Regions from separate parts of the Ruoffia tabacinasalis genome, predicted to be linked through region 2. Evidence: predicted binding sites of a transcription regulator. Region 2 holds the regulator's gene; each other region holds the start of a gene.
The links. Region 2 encodes NrdR, which represses ribonucleotide reductase genes. Its sites were predicted from a motif close to ACACNATATATNGTGT; they were not measured.
Positions count from the first base shown of each region.

Region 1: a site for NrdR is predicted at 5,878-5,893, ahead of ACFO5Y_RS04600 (deoxynucleoside kinase). Genes of this name have one in related genera too.
Region 3: a site for NrdR is predicted at 6,376-6,391, ahead of ACFO5Y_RS00265 (vitamin B12-dependent ribonucleotide reductase). Genes of this name have one in related genera too.
Region 4: a site for NrdR is predicted at 6,249-6,264, ahead of nrdD (anaerobic ribonucleoside-triphosphate reductase). Genes of this name have one in related genera too.

Region 1 is NZ_JBHSHQ010000028.1:53,789-61,403, forward strand. It holds gene ACFO5Y_RS04565 (fumarylacetoacetate hydrolase family protein) at 1-425, opposite strand, end outside; gene ACFO5Y_RS04570 (hypothetical protein) at 547-954, opposite strand; gene ACFO5Y_RS04575 (hypothetical protein) at 967-1,467, opposite strand; gene ACFO5Y_RS04580 (MotA/TolQ/ExbB proton channel family protein) at 1,457-2,002, opposite strand; gene ACFO5Y_RS04585 (pseudouridine synthase) at 2,129-2,866, opposite strand; gene ACFO5Y_RS04590 (alpha/beta fold hydrolase) at 2,863-3,624, opposite strand; gene ACFO5Y_RS04595 (FAD-binding oxidoreductase) at 3,728-5,086, shown strand; gene ACFO5Y_RS04600 (deoxynucleoside kinase) at 5,151-5,822, opposite strand; gene ACFO5Y_RS04605 (pyridoxamine 5'-phosphate oxidase family protein) at 6,034-6,468, opposite strand; gene ACFO5Y_RS04610 (DUF503 domain-containing protein) at 6,487-6,768, opposite strand; gene ACFO5Y_RS04615 (sortase family protein) at 6,885-7,615, opposite strand, start outside.
Region 2 is NZ_JBHSHQ010000011.1:96,618-104,232, reverse strand. It holds gene dnaI (primosomal protein DnaI) at 1-751, opposite strand, end outside; gene ACFO5Y_RS02415 (replication initiation and membrane attachment family protein) at 751-2,190, opposite strand; gene nrdR (transcriptional regulator NrdR) at 2,174-2,674, opposite strand; gene coaE (dephospho-CoA kinase) at 2,696-3,292, opposite strand; gene mutM (DNA-formamidopyrimidine glycosylase) at 3,307-4,143, opposite strand; gene ACFO5Y_RS02395 (ABC transporter permease) at 4,282-4,914, opposite strand; gene ACFO5Y_RS02390 (ABC transporter ATP-binding protein) at 4,911-5,678, opposite strand; gene ACFO5Y_RS02385 (ABC transporter permease) at 5,671-6,321, opposite strand; gene ACFO5Y_RS02380 (glycine betaine ABC transporter substrate-binding protein) at 6,450-7,334, opposite strand.
Region 3 is NZ_JBHSHQ010000004.1:33,742-41,356, forward strand. It holds gene ACFO5Y_RS00240 (ATP-dependent Clp protease ATP-binding subunit) at 1-441, shown strand, start outside; gene ACFO5Y_RS00245 (AEC family transporter) at 805-1,746, opposite strand; adenosylcobalamin (AdoCbl) riboswitch at 1,891-2,037, shown strand; gene ACFO5Y_RS00250 (DUF4430 domain-containing protein) at 2,131-2,535, shown strand; gene ACFO5Y_RS00255 (ECF transporter S component) at 2,532-3,068, shown strand; gene ACFO5Y_RS00260 (cob(I)yrinic acid a,c-diamide adenosyltransferase) at 3,139-3,729, opposite strand; gene ACFO5Y_RS00265 (vitamin B12-dependent ribonucleotide reductase) at 3,744-6,341, opposite strand; gene ACFO5Y_RS00270 (hypothetical protein) at 6,707-7,060, shown strand; gene tadA (tRNA adenosine(34) deaminase TadA) at 7,196-7,615, shown strand, end outside.
Region 4 is NZ_JBHSHQ010000066.1:23,375-30,989, reverse strand. It holds gene ACFO5Y_RS10715 (ring-cleaving dioxygenase) at 8-901, opposite strand; gene ACFO5Y_RS10710 (VOC family protein) at 950-1,915, opposite strand; gene ACFO5Y_RS10705 (MarR family winged helix-turn-helix transcriptional regulator) at 1,930-2,361, opposite strand; gene ACFO5Y_RS10700 (YggS family pyridoxal phosphate-dependent enzyme) at 2,699-3,382, shown strand; gene nrdG (anaerobic ribonucleoside-triphosphate reductase activating protein) at 3,433-4,005, opposite strand; gene nrdD (anaerobic ribonucleoside-triphosphate reductase) at 4,002-6,233, opposite strand; gene ACFO5Y_RS10685 (VOC family protein) at 6,790-7,221, opposite strand; gene ACFO5Y_RS10680 (hypothetical protein) at 7,312-7,615, opposite strand, start outside.

The DNA.
Region 1 (7,615 bases), on a different contig from region 2:
ACCAATTCACATTCATAATCAATTTGTTCGCCATCTAAGGGTTTAGGTATATCTTCCCCATCCGCTGCAAGAGCATTATTAAATTTACTAAATAAGACTGGTTCTTCAGGCACATCCATGTCCGGTCCTTCGGACACATGATCTAAATAGTTTAAACCGACACAAATTATCTTTTCAGGTCGACTTACCGGCGGTAAAATATGTAAGTCAGCGTAATTTAAATAATCAGATTCACCAAAGGAAGATTCATTCTTCTCAAAAATTTGTTTAATTATCGGAAATTGTTTCTCCTCAATTAATGTTTCAAGTGAGCCATTTAGCTCTTTATCTGTGTATTTACGAAGGCTTTCGATTGAAATAACTCCATTTGGTGTAAGTAAACCGACATTGATTGAATTGTTATATTGGTAACTAAGTAATTTCATTTTCTACTCCTTTTCATTTGGCAAAAGTTATGAAGCGTTTTCCTTATAAATCATTATATCGTATAAACAAATAGAGAGCCAAGACTCTGCTGAATCTAGATCTCTCTATAAATTAGTTGTATTAAGACTGTTCCTCAGCTTCTTGGAAATCTGCTTGAGAATCAGTTAAAGTTTCAATGACTGAATCATAAGTTGCTTTGATTGCATTATCATCAGTCACAGTATAAGTTGTGGAATCTTCCTCTTCACTCACACGTGTTTCAACTTCTTCTTCTGTCACAGCTTCATTATCCCAAAGGATATCAGATTGAGAAATCGTTATATTCACGTGTTTCGCTTCCTCATTACCTTCGCCAACACTACTGGTTTCGTTTGTCGTAGTCTCTGTCGTTTCGGTGCCGTCTCCTAAACCACCGTCTAACCAACCACCTTGCGTTACGCCGAATCCTCCACCTACTAATACTAAGGCTGCAACAAGCCAACCCCAGATACCAAATTTACTTTTCTTCTTATTATCTTTTCTAGCCATTATTACCACTCCTTATTCATTTTCATTACTGAGTTCAATTAACTGTTCTTGATAGACAACGGTACTATCCGAGTTTTGATCTATTTGAGTTATTGCTGATAGAATATTTCGATAATCTCTTAAGAATATTTCTTCATTATTATAAGTGAACGAAACAATAATTACTTCTTGTTCAATCGTCTCTATTTGAGACGAAAGCCATGAGTATAAATCTTGGGTTTCTGGTTTTTGAACTTCAGTTCCATCTTCCAAAACTAAATACATGGGATCATCATCTAGACTGGATGGAAAGACGATATTTACTTTTCCAATTGATTGTTGATAGGTTTGATACCAAGTTTGTTCTGATTGCGTTTGAGGCATTTGCGTTTGTGCTAATTGGCTGACTTCTTCTTCTAAAGCTGTAATTGTCTCCGTTGTTGATTGAGATTGTGTCGCTAATACCATAAACAACAGAATTAGTATCACGTCAAGCAATGGAGTTAAGTCGACAATCATTTCTTTAAATTTCATCGTAGGAGTCCTCATAATTTTGACGCGCATGACGTTCGACAATCGCATCTTTTCTTAGTAAATAAGTTTGGACTAATTCATTGTTCTCCTCAACTCTAGCTTGTAAATAACCGTTTAAAGCTTTGAAGATAATGGCGAATATAATCCCCCAAAACGTTGATGTCAGTGCCATAAAGAACAAACTCGTATCTAATTCACCGACCATCGGTATTAATGAGATGACTGTTCCTAATAAACCCATCAATGGGAATATCGCACAGACGTTTGTAAATAATACATAGAGACTGTTGCTTTTTTGACGCTTTTGGAGAATTTCTTGCTCACCATCAGAATCAAAATATAACTTATAGTGTCTATTCATACTTTTCTGGTTTTTCTTACCTAAAGCTACGTTTCCTCGTGGAATTAAAATGTTAAATAATTGCTTACAGCTTTCTAAGCATCGATAATACAGAAAAGCTGCTCCAATCGCTATAATGACAATTAAAAAATCAAATTTGAAAAAATTATCTAATATTGGTTGAAAAAATTGCAATGACTATTCACCTCTAATCTTATGTGTTTTAATCATACCATTTTACATGAAATTTGCGAAGAATATAACTTTATAACAGTAAATTTATATCATTTTTAACAATTAAATATTAAATATCGATACAAATTATGATCGTTTTAATTCTTGCATTATTTGTTTTAATTCTTGTAATTCTTCTTTATATAAATCCCGATATTGGCCACTTTGCGTTGCCCCGTCCAAGTGAATGGGGCCAATCATAATGCGATGTAAGTCTGTCACTTTTACCCCGCATTGTAAAAACATCCGTTTAATTTGATGTCTTTTACCCTCAGTTATAGTAACAATCCCACTACTTTCACTCACGGATTGATTTAAGATGCGTAATTTGGCTGGCTTGAGTTGAGTTCCATCTTCTAATAGTAAGCCGCTTTTAAATGCTTCAACCATTATCTGATCCATCAAACCATTCACAGTGACACGATATTGCTTCTCTTTAGCGAAACGTGCTTGTTCAAATAGATAATGCAATTGACCATTATTCGTGAGAAAAACTAAGCCGGTTGAGTCACGATCTAATCGCCCTACAATTGATAAACTCTCATCAAAGTCTTGTTCTTTTAGTAATTCTAAAACGGTAGTGAATTCCGAATCTTTTTTAGCACTCAAGACCCCTTTGGGTTTGTTCAAGGCTAAATAAGTATGTCCAAAATCTTTACCTATGCGCTTACCATTCACTCTGATATCAAATAATACAGGATCGACCGTAAGCATTCGATCCGTGACGATTTTTCCGTCACACGTTACTTGCTTACTTTGTAATAATCTCTTTCTATTTTTTACAGGCAAATCGAGTGCTTGTTGTAATAACTCATCCAGCGTCATCTGTTTAACTCTTCTAAATATTCATTGTGGCTACGTTCAAAAAAATCAGCAATTTTATCCATCGTCTGAGTTTGTACAAGGTGACCAGCATGTTCAAAGATGACTTCCATTCTCAATTCCGTATTCTCTTCTACAAAGGCTTTTGTCTGGCTAAATGGAACTTTTTCATCTTCATCCCCGTGCCAAATAAAGAAAGGTCTGTCATTTAATAATTCGGGCTGGCGAGCTAAATCATACTTAGGAATCCAAGCAGTTAGATTGAAATAGTCCTTAGGTAAGTAAATATTACGACTTATCGCATGTCGGTGAATCATGTCTCTGTAATCAGTTAAAGCTGGTGTTCCCATAATACATGCTGCTGCATTAATTTCTGGATTATGAGTCATTAAGGCACATGTTGTCATTCCACCCATCGACAAACCACCTACACCAATGAAATCAGTGGCTAAATGACGTTTTTTGAAATAATCAATAATATAGCCAAATTCAAATAGATTTGTATGAATGCTATTAAAAAAAGTCAATGAGGGTATCGATGAAACCGACTGGATACGTTCACCGTGATTCTCAGCATCCGGTAAAACAACTCGAAAGCCTTTGGCTGCTAACTTACGGCCTTGGGTGATAACTAATGTTTTATTAATTTGCCAACCATGATAATATACGATAATCGGCAAGGGTTTATTTCGATCTGCGTCTTCAACAACTTCAAATACGGGAATTGTCCCAATCATTCTTTTTCTTACAATAATTTTCAATTTTTTCCAACTTTCTTTAAAGTATATCATTGTACTTTTGATGACAATGTTTGACTAATTTGTTATTCTTATCATAATGAAAAGCTTTTCAAAGGAGGCAATTATGAAATTAGATAATATTATATCAGAGCCATCACGCATTCTACAAGGAAGTCGCATTCCTGAAGCCTATTCGGTAAATGAACACAGTGAAATAATTAATCTTCACGCGGTGGCATATCCATTGAATACAAAAGAAGTCGTCGACTTAGTTAAATATGCCAACCAAAATGATTTAGCAATTATTACTTATGGAGCTAATACTGGTTTAGCTGAAGCGACGTCAGCTTTCGGTGGTGAGTTAATCATTGATCTCAGCAAGATGAATCAGATTATTGACTTCGACTTAGATACATTAACTTTAGTTGTAGATCCTGGTGTCACTAATGGTGAAGTTCAACAATTTGTTGAATCCAAAGGTTATTTCTACCCACCAGATCCTGGAGCAAAACACGGTTCGATCGGTGGTAATGTAGCTACAAATGCTGGTGGTATGCGCGCGGTTAAATATGGTACAACCCGTGAATACGTTCGTAAAATGGAAATCGTCCTTGCTAACGGTGACGTTATTGAGACAGGTAGTGTAGCGATTAAGAACAGTTCAGGTTATAACTTAAATCATCTATTTATTGGTTCGGAAGGAACTTTAGGAATCATTACTAAAGTCTACTTAAAAGTGATTCCCTTACCTAAGTTTAAACAATCCTATATCGCCGCCTTCCCTTCTTTAGACGATGCGGCGGAAGCAGTACTTTCTATCTTGCGGAATGGTTTGGATATCACGGCTGTTGAGTTTTTCGAACGTCGTGCCATCGCATATAGTGAACAACTCTTGAATAAAACATTCCCAAGTGAAAAAGGAGTTGCCTACTTATTAATGACCTTTGATGGGATGCAAGAAGCGGTCATTCAAGAAGAAGCTCAGCGATTAGAAAAAATTACTCATGATCATAATGCAGTTGAGTTTTTAGTGCTTTCTGAAGAAGATAGTTTAACTGCATGGGATTTACGCGATAATATATTAGCAGGAATACTAACAATTTCTGAACAAGAGCCTCTAGATTATTCCGTTCCTGTGAATGAATTTGTGAATTTTTTCAAATATACACATGAAGTCGAAGCAAATAGTGGTTTAAATTTCATTAGTTTTGGCCATGCAGGAGATGGTAATATTCACTCTTCTATCTTACGAGGCGACTTAACCCAAGATGAATGGCAAGAGAAAAAACATGAAATACTGACGAATTTATATGCTTATGTCTCTGAAGTCGGTGGTGTACCTTCTGCAGAACATGGTATTGGTTTAGTTAAAAAGCCATACTTTAAACAAGTGATGAGTAGCGAATATTTGCATTACTTAAAACAAATTAAATTGGCATTTGATCCTGACAATCGATTAAATCCAGGTAAAATTTTTGATTAATACTTCATCCTTAAACAAAGAAATCACCTCAAAGATTAACTCTTTAAGGTGATTTTTTATGTATTTATTTTGTCGCAGGTTCTAATTGACCCATCTCAACAAGTTTATTTTTTACTAGTTCAATAACCACTTCTGCATCAGCAGGGTTATTAACGACATCGTATTTATCAATATCAATTTTGATTACTTGTGATGCGTGGTAGTGATTATCTACCCAATCATCGTAGCCACTCCAAAGTGTTTCATAATAGTTCACTAAATTGATATCTTGTTCAAATTCACGACCACGAATGCCGATTCTCTTTAAGATTGTATCGAATGAGCCTGTTAAATAAATCATTAAATCGGGAGATTTTTTAGGTAGTTCATCCAATTCTTCAAGCATATTTGTCAAAAGCTTTTCGTAAATACTAAACTCAAGATTTGAAATACGACCTAAGTCGTTGTTTACTTTCGCGAAGTACCAATCTTCATAGATTGAACGATCTAATACGTTATTACGGTGAACAAGTGCCTCCTTAATACTATAAAAACGGCTACTTAAAAATTCTAACTGTAATAAAAATGAATATCTTTTTAATTCTTGTTCTTCCTCTGATGCGGTATAAAATAATGGAAGTATTTCATTGTCATCCACATTTTCATAAAAAATATCTGAACCAAGTGCATTACCAATTAATTTTGCTACACTTGTCTTTCCAGCACCAATCATTCCACCAACAACTATAATCGCCATCGACTCCTCTCCTTTATTCCATACAACAACATGTTGTGTCTATTTACAAATTATAACACTATATATTGTGTTATCAAGTAAATATTTAAAATTGTCTTAGACGCACCTATGAAACTATACAGAATTTTGTCGATGGATTCAAGTTAATTATTCCACATAAATTTATAATATTAAAGGCGTCACTCTCGTTAAAAAGTGACGCCCTGAATAGCTAATCTTTTACATCAAATTCAAAATGTTCGACGATTTTATTTTGTAGATGTTGATATTTACCATGTCCCTTAAATAGTTGAAATGCTTGAACAGATTGTTGGTCTGCTTCATCTGGATACACATCATTAACATATGGATTATCTTTTAGAATTTCTTTTAAATGTTCTTTTCCAACTTTGCGGATAGATCCACTCACGCGAATGACTTCTATACCCTTCTCAGATTTAGCCATGCCCGTAATCGATACTTCAGGTTTCGCTTCTAATTGCTGGTAAAAGCCAGTTTTAGGTGATGTCATGAAGAAGATTCCTTTTTCATTCCCGACGCCTACATTAATATAACGTGCTTGCGGTAATCCTTCACTGTCAACTGTTGAAAAAACAGCTGCACCAATGTCATCTTGTAATAAAGTTAAATATTTTTTGTATTCCATATTCTTCCTCCTAAAAAGTTACATTTCTGTAATATTATATTCTGTGACCATAATTGGATAAGTACTTTCTATAAAAGCAAATATATCTTCTAAACGCTTCTTGCCTAACTTTGCATCGCTTGTAACAATCCCGAAAGCAAGTTCACTTTGATTTAATATATCATGAAATGCAACTTCTGCTGCTGAAACTTTAAATCGACCTTGACTCTTTTGAATGATACTTTTGACGATGCGGCGTTTATCTTTTAAAGAATAAGCATCATTAATTATAAAGGTGATTGTCAAGACATGTACATGCATCTATATCCCTACTTTAAATTAAATATTTCAATGTCTCACATTGATAATGAATTAGAAAAAGAAATCAATCACGTTATAAAACATGATTCATTCCTCTGATATTGGTTATGACAATATTACCAAATGCGGTAGCCGATATTTGTTATTAATAGGCCAGTCTGAATATCCCAACGGCAATATTGAATATATACCATATCATCACCATTACCGTAGTAGGCTAAATCAGGCATATAATCATCACCGTAAAATTGCTTTTGTTGATTTTCATGTAGAAATTCAATCGTTTGAGTAATTTCATAACCTTTACTTAAACCATCTTCATCTGTAATGACCACTTCTGTTCCAACCTCTAGCAGACCTTGATCCGCTAATGGATTAAAAACGCCTGTACCCGATAAATCATAGTAATGACCAAAAAATGTATTGATATTATTTTGACCTACATAAGCCACTCGGTTTTCATTCAAGACTTCATTTAATTCATCAAAATCATCACCGAAGCCTTCGTTTCCTCGCATGTCTTTAAAAGAAAACTCATAACCATTCACGTTTAGGCTTTCTTCAGTATAGCCTGCTTCTGTCCCATCTTCTGGCAAGGATTCGATTTCCTCTTCATCGTAGTCAGTTGGTAAAACTGGTTCATGAATGACCGCACCTTCAATATCTTCGGGTTTCAGGCTGTCATCTTCATTATCTTTTTCTGTTTCGTCCTCGTCTACTCCGTTTCTTTCCTGTACTGACAAAGTATCTTGAGCAAGTACTGCCGTGTTTGGCGTATAAGAATTTGTATAAGGCAAGAGAGTCGCGAGTATTGATGTTAATAGTAGAAAGCGTTTAATAAAAATCA
Region 2 (7,615 bases):
CCTTCATACGGTATTCTAGAATGGTCGTCAATACTTCATCACGTACCCAAACGGTGTTAGCTTCGGCTCCGATATCATCAATAATTAAGATATCGACCGACTTCACATCCGTTAAAACTTTTTGTGTTGAATTATCAGCAAACGTCGATTTAATCTCCGTTGTAAAGGTTGGATAATGAATCATCGTCACACTTTTATTCAACTTCACTAGTGCATTGGCTAAAGCACCCAGTAAATAAGTCTTACCTACACCAAATTCCCCTGAGATGTATAAGCCTTGAGCACGATGTGGGTTCTTCTTGTACTCATCTATAAAGCTGATCACTTCTGCTAAAAGCTGCTTACGCGACTCTGTATTGGCATAATACTCAGTCAAGGTCGCTTCTCTTACATCCGCAGACATCATTCGGTTATCTAATAAACTTCTTTGTTGCTGCTTCTCTTTATTCTCATAGTAAGCCTTAGTCGGCACATATGATACATCGATGTAATTATAATTTAAGAACAAGACTGGTTTGAAACCAGGATTTTGTCCTTGTTCACCTTTTCTTAATAGATCCATTTCCCGTGCGAATTCATTCAATTTAGAAATCGAATTTTCAATCATTTCTTGAGAAATGGCCTCTTCATGCTGGTTCACAAACGCTTTGACATCGGGATGATTTAAGACATAATCGACGGTCGCTTTATAATCTGCTTGAAACTTTGGATCTCTCGTAAACCGAGTCAATATTTGATTAATTTTTTGCACTATGAATCACCTTCTTCCCCTATTAACTCATTCAGACGCTTACGCATCTCATCTTCACTATATTGCGGTTGAGATGCAGTTTGAGGAGTCTCTTGTTGTTGCACGGACTGTTCCTTATCCTTCAACCAAGATGGAATAATCTCTTGATGCTGGGATTGTCCACGTTTCTTGTAATTCGAACGGTTTTCTCTTTGCTTCTGTTCGATTTCTTTCTTCTTGCGTTGTTCTTTCACATATTGCATCGCCTTAGGGATATTCGTTAATTCCTCTTGTTCCCATTCACTCGCTACACGTTGCAATTCGCCTTTATAAATATTCGGTCTGTCGTTAATCACTAAAAGATAGTAGATTAAAAAGTTCACAACATGTTCGTTTAAACGTGTTTTTTCTGCTAAATCTCTAATATAAAAATGCTCTGAATCGGTTGCGAAAGTTTTTTTGGCTTGCTTCATCTTATTCAAGAATGCATTACTCGGCATTTGTTCACACGAAATCACCAATTGAACCGCTCCTGGCGCTAATTCAGGATGTTGCGCTTTTAATTGTTGTCTGCGGTCTTCTACTTCTTCTTTCGTATACATTCGAGACGTTCGGTTCGACTCCGTCCTTGGCTCAAGTTGGTCTTGTTGCCAATTCGATTCAGCTTTTTTATTTTGTCTTTGAGCAATTTTCTTCAAGTCATTTAAATTTACATTTCCGGTAGTTTTATCCATAGCTAAGTATACTAGATTAGCTAACTCGCTTTCTGTATTGCCGTAAATATCATGGATCGCATAAATCTGTTCTTTCAATTCTTCAGTTAATTCTGAATGGTTTATTCCTTCAGAAATTAAATAAGAAATAAAACGACTATATTCTAAACCAGGTGCATAATTATGCACTTTATCTGGTTGTTCGTCAATAACTTTTGTAGCAGCTTCATTGACTTGAATAGGATATAACGCCTTTTGAAAGGTGGACGTCTCCTCAGCATAACGATCCTCATCAATCGCTTCTACAGTTAAAAGTGTTGTTAACTCTTCGTAGTCTTTCTCTCCCAATTGATTTAATAAAGCTGTACTTAATAAAGCATCTTGGAAAAAGGCTTGATTGAGTAGGGGCAACTTTAAATCATAGAGAATTGTTTGATGTACGGGATTCGAATTTGATTTCATATCGCGATATGTTCGCATTAAACCGACGGCCTCGAGTTTTATCCGTGCTTCATTCAATTCTTTAATACCAATGTTCAAGTGAAGTAGTAAAATTTGATGACGTAATGATCTGCGACTATCCAAGTGAACAGTTGTTGGCATTGACATTAGCGTTAAGTATAGACCCATACTTTCTGGACCGATAATTGGTTGATATAAATGAGTTAAACTTTCTAGATAATTAGCTGAAATATCTGCTTGCCCTTTTAAAACAAAGGGTTGAAGCGGATTAATGGTTAGGCTCATCTTGATCTTGACCTTCCTCAATCTGTGATCCATGCTTACCTGCCATAGATTCTAATTCTTTCATGAAACTCTCACGCGATTGGAATTCACGGTAGACACTCGCAAAGCGAATGTAGGCAACCTCATCCAATTCCATAAGAAGAGGCATGACATATTCCCCAATACGGCTTGTCTCGATCTCTTGGTCAGCGTCATCTCGAATGGACTCTTCCACTTGATTCACAAGTTCATTCATCTGCTCCACCGCAATCGGCCGTTTTTCCGCACTTCGAACAATGCCTCGCATTAATTTATCTCGATTAAATTCTTCACGCGTACCATCGCGTTTTACTACTAGTAATGGTGATTGCTCGATCCGCTCATGAGTATTGAAGCGAAAGCCACATTGTAAACATTCTCTTCTTCGACGAATGGATTGACCCTCTTCTGCCGGACGTGAGTCAATCACTTTGGATGACTGACCCTGACATTTAGGACATTGCATTGTACATACCTCCTTAAGTAATTACTTGTTATTCTCTGCTTTTAATAGTTGATCGATTTGTTTATGTGTCTCTTCAAGTGTGTTTGAATTATCAATCACGATTTCGCTCCATTTGGCCTTATCTTGAATCGATATTTGATTGCTAATAAGTTGGCGTGCATCTTCTTCACCAATTTGATTCCGCTTCATTAAGCGTTCTAATTGAATGTCTGGTGAGACGTATACAAGCCAGACGACATCCGTTGGAATGTCAATATCCACTTCATAATATAAAGGGATATCCACAAAGATTAGTGAATGACCTTCTTCTTTATATGCTGCCATTCTTTCTTTAGATTCTTTAGAAATTAACGGATGTAAAATTTGATTGAGTTTCTCAATACTCGCTTCATCATTAAACACAATATTTCCTAAAGCTTTGCGGTTTAACGTACCATCTGCTTGAATAATATCGTTTCCGAAATTTTCTTTCAATCGTTCTAAGCCAACAGTACCTTTTTCAACCACAACGCGACTAATAATATCTGTATCAATCACTGGATAACCCTGTTGAATTAGATATTTTGAAACCGTGGATTTTCCAGTTGCGATACTTCCTGTTATAGCAATAGCTTTCATACGTTTATCTCCTGTTATAATCTTTGGCATACAGGACAATAGTGTGTCCCTCTTTGGGCTACGCGGATTTTCTCAATGGGAGTTTGACACCGGACACAAGGCTCACCGGTCTTACCGTATACTTTTAACTCGTTCTGATAGCGCCCTGCTTCTCCAACAGTATTGCGGTAACTTCGAATCGTTGATCCGCCAAGTTCCACTGCCTTACTCATTATATTAATTATAGCATGATACAAGGTATTTATCTGTTTATCTGATAGTTGGGATCCAACTGTTTGTGGGTGAATCTGTGCTTCAAATAAGACTTCATCCACATAAATATTCCCTAGTCCAGTCACTATCTTTTGTGATAACAAAGCCGTTTTAATCGGCTGCTTCGATTTCTCTAATTGATCTTTGAACTCTTCTATATGAAACTCTGCTTCCGTTGGTTCTGGACCAATCTTTCGCTCAGCAAAGAATGTTTTGATTAAATTTTTTGGAACATACTCCATTCTACCAAATTTCCGTACATCATTATAATGTAATTGGCTCTTGTCATGAAATTCAATGATGACATGCGTATGTTTGTCTTTTGTTTTTGGTACTTCCTCTTCTGGAAAATAAAAATACTTTCCTTCCATCCGCAAATGAGACACTAAATAACTATCAGGAAAACGGAATAATAAGTATTTACCACGTCTGTCCACCGATAATATGGTCTCATCAATTAAGGGCAGAAGGACATTTGGATTCTCTTCAAATTGAACAACAATTCGCTTCCAAAAGACGTTAATATTTTTAATTTTTTTACCTTTGACTAATTTGTCTAAACCTTTTCGATTTACTTCAACTTCCGGTAACTCGGGCATGCAAGCACCTCTTTCTACATATTATAATTATAACAAAATTTCTATATACTTTGGACATAAAATACCGAATTATATTAAAATACCCAAATGCTTTCACATTTGGGAGTCATCGACTAATTTCAAACTTTTATAAGCAAATTAACCTTCCAATTCATAGTTTCTTAACGCAAATTTTTCAATCTGTTTTAGGATAAAGTTGCACGCAATACATAATAAAACCGTCAAAATCATCCCCCAAAGAATTTGAACCATGTCTTGTGTTCTTAAACCTGAGAAGAGAATCGTTCCCAAGCCTCCAGCATTAATTGTCGCACCTATGGTCGCAATTCCGATACTCGAAGTCATGGCGAGTCGAATCCCACTAAAGATTGCTTTAGAAGAAAGTGGCAGGTAGATTCGAAAGAATAATTCTTTATCCGTCATTCCCATGCCAATGGCTGCTTCCACAATCATAGGGTCAATTTCTTGTATTCCTGTACTAAAGGTTCGCAGCAAAATATATTCACAGTACAAAGTGAGAACAATCATTGCCGTATCAGCACCTAAGCCTGTCACAGGAATTAAAAGCGCAAACATAGCATAACTTGGAACGGAATATAAGGCTGAGAAAAAGTAAGTCAGACGCTTTAACCATCTTTGGTTATGAATTAAGATGTAGATAATCACGCCAGCAATCGCAATGGCGATGAGTAATGAGATCGTCACAAGTTGGAGATGTGTCACTGTCGCATCAATAAGACGGTCACTATATCGAATTAAGTAATCGATCATATTAACTCACTCCATAAAGACTCTTCTTCACGAACCGTATCTAATAAACTATTAACGAATGCACCTTTTGGATTTTTTATAATATTTTGTGGTGTATCATATTGTTCAATGCGTCCTTTATCCATAATCATCACTCGGTCGCCGAGTAAGAAGGCTTCGTTGATATCATGTGTAACGAATAAGAATGTTTTACTGTCTAATTCTGCATGGATTGCTTTAATTTGTGTCTGCAATTCTTTACGGGTAATGGCATCAACAGAACCAAAAGGCTCGTCTAACAACATAATTTGAGGATTGGCTGCGAGTGCACGTGCCACGCCAATACGCTGTTGTTGACCGCCGGATAATTGTTTCGGATATCGGTTAGCATATTCTGAATACGGTAATTGAATTAAAGCCATTAATTCAGTTACGCGTTCTTTAATCTTTTCTGGTTCCCAGCCAAGTAATTCTGGCACGGTAGCAATATTCTTTTCAATCGTAATGTGTGGGAAAAGTCCGATTTGTTGAACGACATAGCCAATTTTTCGGCGCAATTCGATTAAATCATACTCTTTGATTTCTTTATCATTGATTTCAATTTGACCACTGTTTGGTTCGATCAGTCGATTGACCATTTTTAAAGTCGTTGTCTTACCTGACCCGGATGAGCCAAGGATCGTTATGAATTGACCTTCTTCAATATCAAAGGACAAATCTTTGATGATTTCTTTATCGCCGAACGATTTGTTGATGTTTCTGAATTTTATCTTTGTCTTAGCCATGGTTCTCCCCCACTTTCTCTATTAATAAATCCATTAAAGCCATACTTAATAACGATAATACCGCGACCGTTCCCCCACCAATGACTAATAAATCCATTCGGTAAAGTCCTAATCCAGTAAAGATTAACGTTCCCAGTCCTCCGGCTCCGATATAGGTTGCTAAAGTCGCACTGGCAATAATTTCAACTAAGGCTAGTTTAATTCCATTTAAAATATAAGGCGCCGCAAGTGGAAATTCAATCCGGTTACGTAATTGCTTCTGGTTCATTCCAATGCCCCGAGCCACTTCTAAAGTGATCGCCGGAATCTCATTAAAACCAAGAATTGTATTCATAATAATTGGCGGAATGGCTAGAAAAGTTAAAGCAATCAGTGCTGGTAATTCTCCCACCCCGATGATTGGTATTAAGATGAATAACACCGCTAGACTCGGTATAATTCGCAGTAATTGCGAAGACGTTGTTAAGACCTCACCTAACTTCTTATTTCGGTAACTAATATAACCTAAGGGTATGCCGATACAAATCGCAATAATTAAGGCAATTAGGCTTAGTTTAATATGTTGGATTAAGTATCCAATGAACTCACTAGAGTCCGTTTGAAAGTATTCTATCATTTGATAAAGCAAGCAATTCCCTCCAATTCCAATTTGTTGTCGCATCTTCTGTATAGTTTACATGATTAAGACACTTTTCCCAAAATATTTGTTTCCAATAAAAATACGCAAGTAGAGGGTTTTCTTCTACTCGCGTAAAAATTTGTGTGCTTAGTTTATTGAATCGAATTATAGTATTCTTCCGCAACTTCCATATAGTCTCGCCCATCAATATCAACGCTAGCATTCAGATCTACAACGGTTTGTGTATCTAATGTTGCGTTAATGTCATTAATAATGGTTTCAATATCAGGGTTCGCATCTAATACTTCTTGGCGAACAACTGGTACTAAATTATAAGGTGGCCAGAAGTTTTGGTCATCTTCTAATACTTTATACAAATCTGTATTCGATAATTGCCCTTCAGTCGTGTAAGCAGGTGTCGCATCAGCTTCATCACTACTTAAGACTTGGTATTTTAAGCTATTATCATAGACCGTGATTGATTCAAAATCGAATTCACCGTAGACTTCCTCAAGTCCTTCTAAGCCGTCTTCTCGTTCTTCGAACTCACCTTGAGACGCAAAGCGAATGTTTTCTGCATTTGCTTGTAAATCACTGATTGTATCAATACCGTATTCTTCAGAAGCAGCAGTAGTAATTGCGATACCTTGAGAATCGTTCGCTGGCGCATATTCAAGTGTCGTTAACTCGCCACCTTCTTCGTAGGCATTACGAATTGTTTCAGCAACACTATCAGGATCTGTGTCCATCGGTAAGTTGAAGATACTTAATAAGGCTGTCCCAGTATATTCTGGATACAAATCAATTTCTGAATTTTCAATAGCTTGAGGTATCACTGAACTTGCGATACTTGGTACGCGCTCGACTGAGTAACCATTCTCTTCTAAAGCTAGGGCGTAGATTTCACTCACGATCAGACTTTCAGTGAAGTCTTTTGATCCAATCTTTATGTTGCCACCTGAAGCGCCGGAAGAACAACCAACAAGGACTAAGCTGGCTAAGACGAGTAATGTAATAATATTTTTTGCTTTTTTCATACTTCGACTCCTTTTATATTAGGGGTGATTGGCGCTGATATTCCAGCCACTTTCACCATAGAAACTATGACTAATCTTAATATACAGTAATTTAAGTATAGAATAATCTCGGTTCTCAAGCAATTGATTGAACTTCAGGAGGAATAAATTTAGATTGTTCAAGTTAAACGGTGTAGCTGGAACAATTATTTTTTATTCTTCCAGTTAAACGCCGCAGCTGGAACAATTATTTTTTATTCTTCCAGTTAAGCACGCAGACAAACACCAAAAAGACCCTCACC
Region 3 (7,615 bases), on a different contig from region 2:
ACAGCTCTTCGTGATGACAAGTCAGTCGGATTCGGTGCTGTGGACTATACAGATGACTTCAAGGCAATGGAAGCACGCGTTATGGAAGAAGTAAAACGTGGATTCCGTCCAGAATTCATTAACCGTATTGACGAAATTATTGTCTTCCACCCATTATCTAAAGATCAAATTAAAGAGATTGTTAAATTACAAGCGCAAGATATCATCAACCGTCTACATGATCTTGAGATTGAAGCCCGTGTAACAGAGACAGCTCTAGAAATTATTGCTGACGCTGGCTTCGATCCAGAATATGGAGCAAGACCAATCCGTCGCGCAATTCAAAAACAAATAGAAGACGAGTTAAGTGAAATGATGCTAAGTGGAGATATCAAATTAGGTGATAACATCACCATTGGTGGCCGCCAAGGAGCAATCAATATCAATAACCGTTCTAAATAATACAGATGAATCGTGTCGGTGAGAGAAATCTCGCTGGCACGATTTTTTTCTGTGACAAGAGCCAAACGGCGAATCCATTTGTCTTAAGTTAGCTCAACTAAAGCCAAACCGCAAGTCCATTTGTCTTGAGTTAGCTCAACTAAAGAAGAACCGCAAGTCCATTTGTCTTGAGTTAGCTCAACTAGAGCCAAACGGCGAATCCATTTGTCTTGAGTTAGCTGAACTAAAGACGAACCGCAGGTCCATTTGTCTTGAGTTAGCTCAACTAAAGACGAACCGCAAGTCCATTTGTCTTAAGATCCAAAAAGCATAAAAAACACCAAACTTCAGAAAAGTCTGGTGTTTCCTTGATAGCCCATCGTATTAGAAATAAGCTAAACTCTTTAAAATCATAATAAACACAACTAGCGAGAACATTGAAGCGACCGTTGTGAAGACAACAATTTGGTTTGCTAAATCGCCATCACCGCCGGCGACAACTGCTTGAGCATAACTAGATACAGCCGTTGGTCCAGCCGTCGCGATTAAGACTGATATTAAGTCAGCTCCACGAAAGTCTAATAAACCACCTGCAATAAATAAAGCAATCGTAGGAATAATTACTAATCGTGCAAGAACAGTTCCGTAAAGAGACCAGTCAGCATCCTTTAATTTACCAAAGTTAAACGTTCCACCCATAACAATGAGTGCAAGCGGCGTCGTCATACGTGTTAAATTTCCCATCGTCGTTTCAATCACATTAGGGAACTTGAATCCTAATACCGCAACAATTACCCCTGCGCAAGTAAAGATAACCATTGGGTTAGTCAATACTTGTTTAATTGTTCGTTTCAATGAGAATTTCTCATCAGTATAAATTGAAAAAGCAATTACAGAGAAGATATTATTTAAAGGTACAATGGTTGCTAGAACAATCGTTACCATCCCTAAATTTTCTTGACCGAGTAAAGCTATTCCCATTGGTAAACCGAATAAAATCGCGTTTGAACGAATCGAACCTTGAAGAATGACCCCTCGTTTTGCATTTGATTTTTCGAAAATAGGTACAATAAAAGCCAAAATAATAAATGCAACAATAGCAAAAATAATGTTAAAAGATAAAGTTAACCCATTAAAATCCGTCGCAATATTCGTATTATAAACATTTGAGAATAAATTCAATGGCAGTAAAATAGAAAAAATCGCTTTATTAAACTGAGCATAAGCGTCTTGTTTAATGAAACCTGCGCGTGTAAAAAACTGACCTAAAGCCATGTAAAGCATCATTGGCATGACTGCATTGAATCCGATCATAAAATTGTCCAATCAATTAACTCCTTCGTCTAAAAATTTGCAATCAAAAAATGCGAATATAAAGATTATAATACTCAATTCATCATTTGACCAATTATTTTTACTGACAATTAACTTGCATTGTCCTTCATTAATAATTATTATAAAGAGAGATAGATACAAATTTAAAGTAGTTTGAATATGGAAGTTCGGTTAAATTCCGAGACGGTCCCGCCACTGTAATCATGCGAAAAGCATGGAGTCAGATCTTTATTCAAGCATACTTATCCGACATACTATTTCGAGGCAAAATAGTGAGTGATATCCGATCCATTCGAATAAACCCATGCTTTTCTCTCCAAATAGTTTGAAGTGAATACTGTCATCTGTCACAAAATCATATGGGAGGCATTTAGAATGAAAAAATGGTTACTATTATTAGCGTCAACTTTAGTATTAGTTGGTTGTGGTGAAACGACACAGACAGAAGAAGTTACTTCAACACCGGTTGAATCAAGTGAACAAGCGGTATTAGCTGAAGTGACTGTATCAGTAACAGTTGATGGAGAAGAAATTGACGAAGGCGAACAAGTTCTAGAAGTTGAAGAAGGTGCGATTCTATTAGATGTGATGAAAGAGCATTATGAACTTGAAGAAGCTGACGGCTTTATCTCTGCAATTAACGGACATGAACAAGATGAAGAGGCAGGGAAATACTGGTTGTTTGACTTAAACGGAGAGATGGCTGAAGTTGGAGCGGCTGAATTAGAGTTATCAGACGGTGACTTAGTCGAGTGGAAACTTGAAGCCTTCGAAGGATGAGTAAGTATTTCACAGTTAAGCGTCTAGCAGTACTGGCCTTACTGACCGCTCTGTGTCATATTGGGCGAATTGCCTTTCAATTTATACCAAATGTACAACCTGTCACAGTGATTTTAATAATTATTACTTTAACGATGGGAACTTTGGATGGACTCCTAGTAGCCATCACTTCGATGGTCATTTCGAATATGCTACTTGGAATGGGTCCTTGGACACTTTATCAAATTATGGCCTATGGCATCATTGTATTACTTACAAGTGCTCTAAAGGCTTTATACAATCGATTAAAGGACCATCAGAGTGCGCGAAGAGTAATCTTTGCGCTGTTCGCTGGAGCGACTGGATTAATTTACGGGTTTGTTATTTCACTATTTTCATCACAAATGTTTGGTGTCGTTAATTTCTGGGTTTATTATGCCCAAGGGATTTCATTTGATTTAATGCATGCGGCTGGGAATGTGGCCTTCTTTTTAGTGCTGGAGCCGACGCTGGTGCCAATTATTCAAAAACGATTTATGACTTCAAAAGGATAACGAATAGGAAACGTTGAAACTGTAACACATAAAAGAGCCATCAGAAATTTTTCTGATGGCTCTTTTGAAATTATTTTGGTATATCTTTTTTTGTCAATTCAGTATGGAAGACACGTCCGCTTCGTTCATACAAGACGTCTTCGACACCAGCTTGGGTATTGGCCACACGTGCTAGGGCAAAGAAGTAATCAGATAGACGGTTAATAAACTTTAATACGTGCTGATTAATCGTCTGTTCTTGTTGCAAGCTAACAATCCGACGCTCGGCGCGTCTTGTAACGGTGCGTGCAAAGTGAAGTTGAGCAGCGAGTTGTGTTCCACCTGGTAAAATAAATGATTCAACTGTTGGAGGGATCGGTGCATACTCGTCGATGCGGCTTTCTAACCAAGTTACCAGGTCTGCATTCGTACGATATGGATACTTATCATGTTTTTCGGGTGTTGCTAAGTCATTACCGCAGTCGAATAAATAGTGTTGAATGCGCATGAGCTCTTCTTTCATATCACTAGGCGTTTCTTCTAAAGCAACAATCATCCCGATAATACTGTTTAATTCATCCACCGTTCCGTAAGCCTCGACTTGTTGGCTATCTTTATGAACAGACTTTCCACCGATGATGCGAGTGGTACCGTGATCACCTGTCCGTGTGTAAATTTGCATGAGTATACTCCTTATTATAAACCGCAGCGTAATTGTGCGTTACAGTTAGTACATGTATTACATCCACCAATATCTTGAACAATTCCACTACGACAAATTGGGCAAGTATCTCCGATATCTGAACCAAAAACAACGTCATCTGTATGTCCCAGTGTTTTAACGTGCTCTGACTCAGCTAGGTCAACTAATTGTCTTAATTCGTTACTGTCATCAACGATACGCGCCTCTTCCATTGGGAATAATTCGATATTTTCTGCTTCATTCTCTTCAGCCGCAAGTGTTAATACTTGTGAGTCACGAGACCCATCCACATAGACCGTTCCACCTTTAGCGCCACCTTTGTATAAGCGTTCGTAAATACTTTGAACTTGGCTGACTTGGTAACCTTTAGGTGCGTTTACAGTCTTAGAAATTGAACTATCAACCCATCTTTGGATCGTTGTTTGAACATCAACGTGTGCTTCTGGCGCAAGTGACATAGCTTCAACGAAGAACTCTGGTAAATTTTCAGCGTCTGCTTCTGGGTGTGCATCAAGATATTCTTGAACAATTTCAGCATTCACTTCGATAAATTTACCTAGTCGGCCACTACGGAAGTATTTGAAAGCAAAGTAAGGTTCTAATCCAGTTGCTACACCAACCATTGTTCCTGTACTTCCAGTTGGAGCGACAGTTAGTAAGTGTGAGTTACGAATACCGTGTTCTAAGACACCTTCACGGATATGATCCGGCATTTTTTGCATGTAGCCTGTTTGAACGAATTTTTGACGAAGAACTTGAGTTTCTTCATCATTTTCGCCGATTAAGAATGGGAAACTGCCTTTTTCTTTTGCTAAAGCAATCGATTCTTCGTAAGCAGATACTGCGATTGTTTTGAATACCTCATCAACAATTTTGTTTCCTTCTGCTGATCCATAAACGTGTTCAGTATAGATGAGTAAGTCAGCTAAGCCCATAACACCTAGACCGATACGACGTTCGCCCAGGGCTTGTTTTTTATTTTCTTCTAGGAAATACGGTGTCGCGTCAATCACGTTATCTTGCATACGTACACCAGTCTTCACTGTTTCAATTAATCGGTCATAATCCACAGTATGTGTGTCTTTATTTACCATATTCGCTAAGTTAACGGCAGCTAAGTTACATACAGAGTATGGTGCTAAAGGTTGTTCACCACATGGGTTTGTCGCAACAACTTTTTGACCGTATGCTTTCGCATTTGTATCTTTATTCGCATTATCAATAAAGAAAATTCCAGGCTCAGCTGAGTAAGTTGCACAAATATTAATTAATTTCCAAAGTTCTTTCGCTTTAATCGTACGGTAATCTCTAATGCCGTATCCTTGGTCAGCCCATTCACGTACATCACCGTGGTCTGGCCATTCTGCATTATAAGCAGCCATTTCAGCAGGTGTATAGTTCTCAACATCTGGGAATTTTAATGTCCAGTCGCCGTCCTGTTCAATGGCTTCCATAAAGTCATCTGTTAAAGTCACGGAGATATTTGCACCTGTTAAGAAATCAGGATTATTAACACTGTAAGTACCGCCATCACGCAGTTTAGCTTCAGCGTCTTTGATATTTTGTTCTGAGAAGCCACCTAAACCAGGCATTGATTTGTAACGAACGATATTTTCATACATTGATAATTCTGCTTGATTTAAAGGTGTGAATTTTAATTTCTCTTTGGCTAGAGTTTTGATTTGTTCATCATCTGTTTGTTCAATTAAGTATTGTAGAACGCGCGGGTTTTGCATTTTTGAGATAATAAATTCAATAATATCTGGATGCCAATCAGCTAACATAATCATCTGTGCACCACGACGGCTACCACCTTGTTCCACAAGATGTGTTAGTTGAGCGATGTCATCCAACCAAGAAACTGAACCAGATGACTTCCCGTTCACCCCACGAGCGAGCGTATTTCTTGGACGTAGTGTTGAACCATTCGTACCCACGCCGCCTCCGCGACTCATAATTTCCATGACTTCTTTACGGTGATCTGAAATACCTTCACGTGAATCTGGAATGAAAGGCATCACATAACAGTTAAAGTAAGTTACATCAGTATTTGTTCCTGCTCCGTAAAGCACACGACCCGCGGGAACAAAATTCATTTCTTTCAATTGTGTATAGTATTGACCATTTAATTCTTCGCGTTTAACCGCATCTGTTTCAACATCCGAAAGACCTTTGGCAGTACGCTTTGCGATCTGTTCAAAATAAATTTCTAACGGTTTATCAATCGTTTCGATCTTGCGAGTGACAAGTCCGGTCTTTTGTTCAGTTTTATCTTCTAACGAACCACGGTATTCTTCTTCAATCCAAATAAGGACTTCGTTGTTAGCCGTATCAATGGATTGCACAATCCCAATCCCTCTCGCAGGGTATTTAGGATCTGCTTTAACCGTTAGGATAACAAGGTCTCCAACCGCTAACGTTGATTTAGCTGCATCTTTGAATGAGTAGCGATCTAACATAACCATTCTTGAAACCCCACTGTGCGTAATATTCATATCGCTTGTCATAGGGAAGATTTGCGGAAATGCTTCGATAGCTTCATTTAATTGTTCTTTGTTCCATGTCACATGTTGATCTGTTGTTTGAGTCATATTTATATTACCCCTTTGTGAAAATGTTCCGTTAGCACTATATATTGTGCTGCTACTGTATTCTAACCCAACATGTCGTATTATGCTAGGATAAAATTATTGTCATAGTTTTTTGTTCGCCTTTTGTTCGCACAAATCTTGCTAGATGAGGCTAAGCGATATTAAATAAATTTTCAACTATCAATTTTAAAAATAAATTTAATACAATAATGCGTTCTAATAGTATCTTACCGCAATATACTATAAAATATTGCTTCCAGCCACGGCGTATTAATAGGTTGTGATAGCGTTTTATGCTATAATATACTTATCAATTGAATATGAAGATGTTATAAATTTATATAGCATAAAAGGAGGAAATTTAAATGAGTAAAAAAGGAAATAATGTGTCACTTGGCTTAGTATTACTAGGTTCAGCTGCGGCAGTTGCTGGAATTGCAGCAATGATGTACTATAACGATGACGTTCGTCATAGAGTTGAAGGTGTTGTGAACCGTGAACGCGCTAAATTATTTGTAAAACATAAATTAAATGGTTCAGATAGTTTAGTAAATGCTGTTGATAACTTAAGTGATTCTGAAGTAAACACAATCGTTAAGTTAGCAAGTGGTGCTGGAAACGTGAAAGACCAAGCATCTGATGCGTTCTCTTCAATTATGGATCGTGCAAAAGACATGTCTTCTGACGTGACTGACCGCGTTCAAGAGTATTTTGAATAATCTCTAAAAGAGTTAATAAATCCGAGTGAATCATGTACACTGAAGAGTGAAGTGGTTTGCTCGGTTTTTTTGTGTATGAAAATACTTAAAGCTGTGCATAACGAATGAAGAGAAGTAAACAATCCGAGGTGAAATATGTTAGAAGCAATTGAATTAGAAGAAGCCGTGCGTTTAGAGCACGAAAAGTGGATGGAAGAAGCGATAAAAGAAGCGTTAGTAGCAAAGGAGAAGGCAGAAGTCCCGATTGGCGCGATTATCGTTAAAGATGGCGAAATTATCGCCAGAGGACATAATGTGCGAGAGTTGGAGTTAGATGCTACAGGGCATGCAGAAATTAAGGCAATTCAAGCCGCCAATAAAGCACTTGATGCCTGGCGATTAGAAGGGACAACAATGTATATCACATTAGAGCCCTGCCCCATGTGCGCGGGTGCCCTTATTAATTCACGTGTGGAAAATGTGGTATACGGAGCAGCAGATCTAAAAGCAGGTTGCGGGGGAACCCTAATGAATCTACTGGAAGACGAACGGTTTAATCATCAACCTCAAGTGATC
Region 4 (7,615 bases), on a different contig from region 2:
ACCCCTCCTATAATTCGACTTTTGGTAAAGTTTTCTCGATTTCTTCTCGCTGGCTTTCATATTGTTCTGGAAGCATGAGCTTTTGGCCTAAGGCATCTAAAGGTTCATCGACAGCAAAACCTGGACCATCGGTCGCATATTCGAATAGAACATGGCCCTTTTCTCGCATGTACATCGCTTTAAAGTAATTACGATCCTTAACATCTGTCACGTGGAATCCTTCATCTTGTAGGTATTCACGCCATTCTTGCTGTTTAAGATCGTCTTCCATTGACCAAGCCACGTGATGAACTGTTCCAACACCGTCTCTACCTCTCGCTGGTGCTTCTTTAGGTATAATAATGTGATGACGTTGTTCTCCCACTGTTTCTAAGTGGAAGAATTCTAATGTGGCTTCTAATTCCTCTAAACCGAGTTGGTTACGTAATGTATCTCTTGTTGCTTCTGGTTGGCTTGATAGCAACTCCACGCCGTACAAACCTAAGATATCTGAATCATTATTCTCTGCATCAGTTTCAACAATCGCTAGGCGTAAAGTATGATTATCTTCAAAGATAATCCCGCGATTTCCAAACATATTCGATTCTTCAAAAGCCACATCATGAGTTTCTAAATGTTTCTTCCAATGTTCTAATGACCCATTAGGTACTGAGAAAGCAATTCTTCCAACTTGCCCACTACCTTTAACACCACGATTACGCGTATCCCATGGGAAGAACGTTAAGATTGTTCCATCATCCATACCCTTATTTGAGAAATAAAAATGATATGTATTTACATCGTCAAAATTAACTGTTTGCTTAATTAATTTTAAGCCTAAAACATCACGATAAAAGTGTAAATTTTCTTGAGGTGGACCTGCAATCGCAGTAATATGGTGTATATGTTTCACCGGTTCCATATTATCAGCTCCTTATATTGTATTAATGATTTCAAAGTCGCCTGGCTATTATTTAATGCGCGTTGTATCAAATGGACGTACAGATGCTTCGATTTCGTCACGTTTTTCTTCTAAGAATGGCGGTAATGATAATTTTTCTCCTAATGTTTCATATGGTTCGTCGCCCATGAATCCTGGTCCATCTGTAGAGATTTCAATTAAGATATGGCCAATTCGTGCATATAGTGCTTCAAAGAAGAAACGATCTACCCAACCAGAGTGGCGAACACCGATTTGGTCATATTTTGCTTCCCATGATTTAATTGCTGCATGGTCTTCAACTCTAAATGAAACGTGGTGAACTTCTCCGTAACCTTGGATTCCAACGGGTGTTTTTTCATCTTTGCGTAAGATAACACGGCCACCGTTTCCACCTTCACCTACTTCAAAGACTGCAACTTCCTCTTCTTCAATCATTGGTTTCATATTATAAATTACTTGTAATAATTGTTTGAAGTCATCAAAGTAACTTACTGTAATTTCAATCGGTCCAAGCCCGTAGATAGCTTTATCTGTTGGTACTGGTCCATCTTGCCATGGTGTTCCAGCCTCTACCCCTTCATTATTCTCATCTGAGAATAAACGGTAGCGTTGCCCATCTTCTTCTTCAAATTCTAAAACTTTCGTACCGAATAAATCTTCAATTTCGCCGTGTTTTACATCAAATTCTTCAAAACGGTTTAAGTAGTATTCTAATGCTGCATCGTTAGGAACACGTAAGCCAATACGCGAAATTGAGTTTGATCCATAAGTTCCTGAAGGAATATTCGGAAAATCAAAGAATGTTAAATCCGTTCCTGGTGATCCGATGTCATCCGCAAAGAATGTATGATACGTTTGGATATCATCTTGATTTACTGTCTTTTTAACTAAACGCATACCTAAAATATCTGTGATAAATTTATAGTTTCTTTCAGCACTATTCGTAATCGCTGTAACGTGGTGAATTCCTTTAAGTTCAAAATTGTTCGTCATAATAAAACGCTCCTTTATTTGTTGTCTATGCCGTTCATTTTCTTCAATAAGAACCGTAGTTGTGTGAGTTCATCATCCGATAATTTATCAAATGATTCTCTAATCAATTCAGCATGCGATGGGAAGATGCGTTCAATTAACTCTTTCCCGCTAGGTGTTAAAGAGGCATGAATGATACGACGATCTTGTTCATTCACAATTCGCTCAACAAGTCCCTTCTCACATAATTTATCAATTAAGTAAGTAGTACTGCTGCTCGCAATTAGAATTTTCTCTTTTATTTGTTGAATGGGTTGTGGCCCTTTATTCAATAATAATTCTAGTACGGCAAACTCATTTAAGTTTAGACCGTGTTTTCTTGAGTCTTTTCTAACTGTTCTATCTAAAGTTTCGCTTGTTCTTTGGATCCCTACAAATGCTTTTAATGATTCTTCGGTTCTATTCATTGTTGCTCCTCCTGAAAGATTGTTCATATTTTATTATCTCGTTTTCGAATTATAAGTTAAAAATTATAACCGAGCAAAAGCATTTAAAATTTTACTTTAAATGTTTACATCTCGATTTCGAATTAATAATAACATGAATCAATTTAGAGGTCAAGTCTTTCACTTTTATTAGTGATCAATGAAGTGTTATCTCGACTTCGAAAGAATACTAACATGGATATTTGTTCAATGCAAGTATTATTCTTGAATTTGTTTGAATGTCTTCAAATTGACACCCTCCACCATTATTGATAAATTCAATAGAGGAATAATTAAAGGATTGGTGAACGAAGTGACAATGAAACAAACGTTAAAAACAAATATCAATGTAATTCAAGAAACGATTGAAAATCATCTACCCGCTGGAAACGAGGAACCTACTGTAGTTGCAGTCACTAAGACCGTTGATGAAAAAACGATGCGTGATTTGCACGCTCTTGGAGTAAAACACTTTGGGGAGAATCGCCCCGATGTATTCTTAAAGAAATATGAAAATTTGGCAGATATTAATGACGAGATTCAATGGCATTTTATTGGTAATTTACAAACGAGACAAGTGAAGAAGATTATTAATGATATTGATTATCTCCACTCTCTGGACCGTCTCTCTTTAGCAAAAGAAATTCAAAAACGCGCTGAGCAGCCGGTTAACTGTTTCATTCAAGTTAATGTGAGTGGTGAAGATAGTAAATCTGGTTTCCAACCCGACGCGTTGGCTGACACTTTAAAAGAGTTAGAAGCATATGATAAGTTAAATATCATTGGCCTAATGACAATGGCTCCTATTGATGCCAGCCAAGAGGAAATCCATGAATATTTCCGTTCTTTAAAAGAGTTACAAGTTGAAGTGGGACAAAGTAACTTTTCAAATGCTCCTTGTACCGAAGTTAGCATGGGCATGAGCCAAGACTATCCCATCGCTGTTTCAGAAGGAGCTTCTTTCATACGTGTAGGTACTGCCTTCTTCAAAGATGCTTTATAGTTTAACAAAAAAAACAACAGTCTGATTTTTCGAACTGTTGTTTTTGTTTATCAATAGTATGGTTGTCCATTCGATTGTGTCCAAAGCACAACTTCTCCTTGAGCCAAACTTTCTTGGACATCGATAATGCGTTGATTCGTACTGCCTCTGAATTGCCTTGTGAGATCTTTTTTATTAATGTCAAAACGACCATCGACTAGCACATCGATTAATGATAATAGTTCTAACTTATCCTCTGATTCCAACAGTAATTCTTCCCATGTGTAACCCGTCCATGACCAAATATCTTTTGTTTGTTGGTATTTTTCTCGGATTGCTTTACATAAAGGGACTACGATATTAGTATTTAACATAGGCTCTCCGCCTAGTAATGTTAAGCCTTGGCAGTATGATACAGCGAGGTCTTCAATGATTCGCTCTTCTAGTTCTTGCGTATAAGGTGTCCCGTAGTTAAAGTTTTGTGCGACACGATTGTAACAACCGACACAAGCAAAGGGACAACCACTGACGTAAAGGCTGCATCTGACTCCTTCACCATCCACAAAATTATACGGTTTGTAATCCGCAATCTTACCTAGACTTAAATCTTCAGCTAGCCATTCTTTGGGTTTTGGATTTTTCATTCGAGTACGCTCCTTGAGTCGTTTGCTAATTTCGCTTTCTGATTGCGTTTTAATTTCACAATGCTATTGGGAATGTGTTTCACCCGTGCGTTGATTTCTTTATGTCTTCCACGCACCATCGGTCTTTTCTGTGGATTGCCTAAATAGCCACAAGTTCTCTTTACAACGTCTGATGTGTCAGGATTTTGATTGCCACATTGAGGGCATTTAAAACCGCGTTCGGTCGCTTCAAACTCTCCATCAAAATCACATTCATAACAATGATCAATCGGTGTATTCGTTCCTAGATACCCAATCTTGTCATAAGCAAAGTCCCAAACTGTTTCTAACGCTTTTAAATTTTGACGCATATTCGGATATTCACAGTAATGAATAAACCCGCCACTACAGTATTGTGGATAGTCTTTTTCGAATTCGATTTTCTCAAAGGGGGTTGGATTTTTTCTGACATCATAATGGAAAGAATTCGTATAATAATCTTTATCAGTAATATTAGGAATCGATCCAAATCGTTCTTTATCCATCCGACAGAATCGGTCTGTTAAACTCTCTGAAGGAGTGCTGTACACACTGAAGTGATAACCGTACTGTTCACCTAGCTCATCTGCCTTGGCTTTAAGAGTTTTAATCACTTCTAGTGTAAAATCTTTAGCTTCTTTATTCTCTTCCCAATCGGGACCATAAAAAGCAGTTGCCACTTCATATAATCCGATATAACCCAGCGACACTGTTGCGCGTTTGTTTTTAAATAATTTATCAACGGATTCGTCTTCATTCAATCGTTCACCAAATGCTCCATATTGATATAAGATGGGGGCATTCTCTGGTAAAGCTTCCTTCACTCTTTCAACGCGATATACTAAAGCGGCAGTCATAATATCGAGTCTTTCCTCTAATATTGACCAAAATTGCTCTTTGTTCTCGCTAGATTCAATCGCTATTCTCGGTAAATTTAATGTGACAACCCCTAAGTTCATACGACCGTCATTGACTTCATTTCCATTGTCATCTTTCCATCCTTGCAGAAATGAGCGGCACCCCATTGGCACTTTAAAGCTGCCTGTTAACTCAACTAATTTGTCATACATTAGAACATCCGGGTACATTCGTTTAGCAGTACATTCAAGTGCTAACTGTTTGATGTCATAATTCGGATCTGCTTCTTTTAAGTTCACTCCGTCTCTTAAAGTAAAGACAAGTTTAGGGAAAATGGCAGTTCTTTTCTCGCTACCCAAGCCCTCTAATCTAACTTTCAAAATGGCAAATTGGATTTCCCTTTCAATCCATGAAGTCCCTAGACCAAAGCCAAGTGTCGTAAAAGGCGTTTGTCCTTGAGAAGTATAAAGTGTATTAATTTCATATTCCAAACTTTGCATCGCATCATAAATATCTTTTTTCGTCTTACTCTTCGCAAATGCTTTTTGTTTATCCTCATCTTCAATCCACTCATGCGCCATCTTTAAATTCTTATGATAATTTTTCTCTGCATAAGGAGCTAAAATCTCATCAATTCGGTTTGCACTAGTTCCTCCGTACTGACTACTTGCAACGTTGGCAATGATTTGAGCCATTTGTGCCGTAGCCGTTTGGATCGATTGGGGTGACTCGACTTGGGCATTTCCTATTGTAAATCCTTCATTAAACATTGTTTCAAAATCAATCAAACTACAATTTGTCATCGGTGCATATGGTTGATAGTCCAAATCATGGTAGTGAATTTGTCCTTTTACATGAGCGTTAGCTACATGAGGAGGAAGCATTTTTAACCCAATTGCTTTAGCCGTGACACCTGCAGTCAAATCTCTTTGTGTATTAAAGACACGACTATCTTTATTCGCATTCTCATTCACTAGTGTACTTTCTTTTGCAGTTAGGGCTTTAATACTTTCATTGATATCGACAGATAACATGCGTTCTTGTTCTCTTTGTACCCGGTAGCTAATATAAGCTTGGGCAACTTCGTTGTATTCAGAGGCCACTAGTACCTCTTCTGTTACTCGCTGTATTTGATTAATCGTCAATTCTTGACCATATCTATTTGATAGTTTAGTGATGATGTCTTTAACTAATTCCGATATTTCAGCATCCTCGCTTGAATATACATGAGTAAATGCTTTGTTAATCGCTGCTTTTATCTTATTCGGATTAAAGTTTACAACTCGCCCATCTCGTTTGATAACGATTGTATTTGTTATATTTTCCTTAATACCTTTAAATGTTTGCTCCATTTCCATCCTCCTTCAACACAATATATAGTGTTCACTTAATAATAATAGCACATATATTGTGTTAGTCGAGGATTTTTTACCGTTTTCATAAATATTATTTATTTAAAATTGTAAGTAACTGCGATGTGAAAGGATTGGAGATGATTTTTTTTGTGCAATAAAACTCTGTCTACGATGATAATGACAGAAATGAACTTAGTCCACGAATGAAACGGGCATGTCTCTAGTTGTCCACGTTTATAGGACCAGTATATAGATGGAATCGAGTACTCGGATTTTTTTCGAATGCGTGTTTAGCCGGAATCTAGCACTCGGATTTTTTTCGAATGCGTGTTTAGTCGTAATCTAGTACTCGGATTTTTTTCGAATACGTGTTTAGCCGGAATCTAGGACTCGAATTGAATTCGAATGCACGTTTAGCCGGAATCTAGCACTCGGATTTTTTTCGAATGCACATTTAGTCGTAATCGAGGACTCGAATTGAATTCGACTGCAGGTTTACCCATTTTCCCAATAAAAAAAGAGCTGCAACCACAGCTCCTTCAATCAACACTTATTATTCTATGACTAGCATGTTATTATCATCGAACTTCCAGCTATCACCATATGCAACTTCCCAATAATAACCGTCAAGATCTTGGAAGTAACCACTATACCCGCCCCAATCCGTAGGTTTAGGATATTTCGCGATCGGCCCACCAGCAGACTCAACCAGTTTAACAAATTCATCAACTTCAACTTTAGTTTTAAAGTTGATTGCTAATGTGATTCCACTAAAACCTGTATTAATGACTGGGGGGTTGGTTGGATTTATTTCTTTGGCTAAATCTTCAAGTGAGAATAACTCTAGTTTGGTTCCATCATTATCAAAAAATACAATCGGTGGGTTGTCAGCCTCTTCATAGGTTTTAAAGCCGATATCTTTATAAAATTTCATTGCCCTACCGATATCTTTGACACCTAAAGCAATTAAGTTAATTCGATTCATATTCATGACTCCCTTATTCATTTATTTAAAAAAACGCTTAGGCCTACACAATGATTGTTGTAAACCTAAGCGGTAATTAGTTCAAACTGCTTATTCAGCTGTTTCGTCAGTGTTGTTAAATTCATCTAGGCTCGAAATCTCGACACTTTCACTGCTCTCTTCGCTATCTTCAATCGTATTGAGTTCCACAATATTCCCGTCAGCATCGACTTCAGTCATGACATAATCTATTGAGTCAGTTTCATCACTATTTCGAATCCAAGCATACAGCCAACTTTCATCTTCGAACCGATAAGTTATCTCTGATGGCTCACCAATTAATTCCTGTAACTCTTCAAATGTAGTAAACTCACGATTGTCACTCTCTGAATCTTGCCAAGTTTCAATTTCTTCT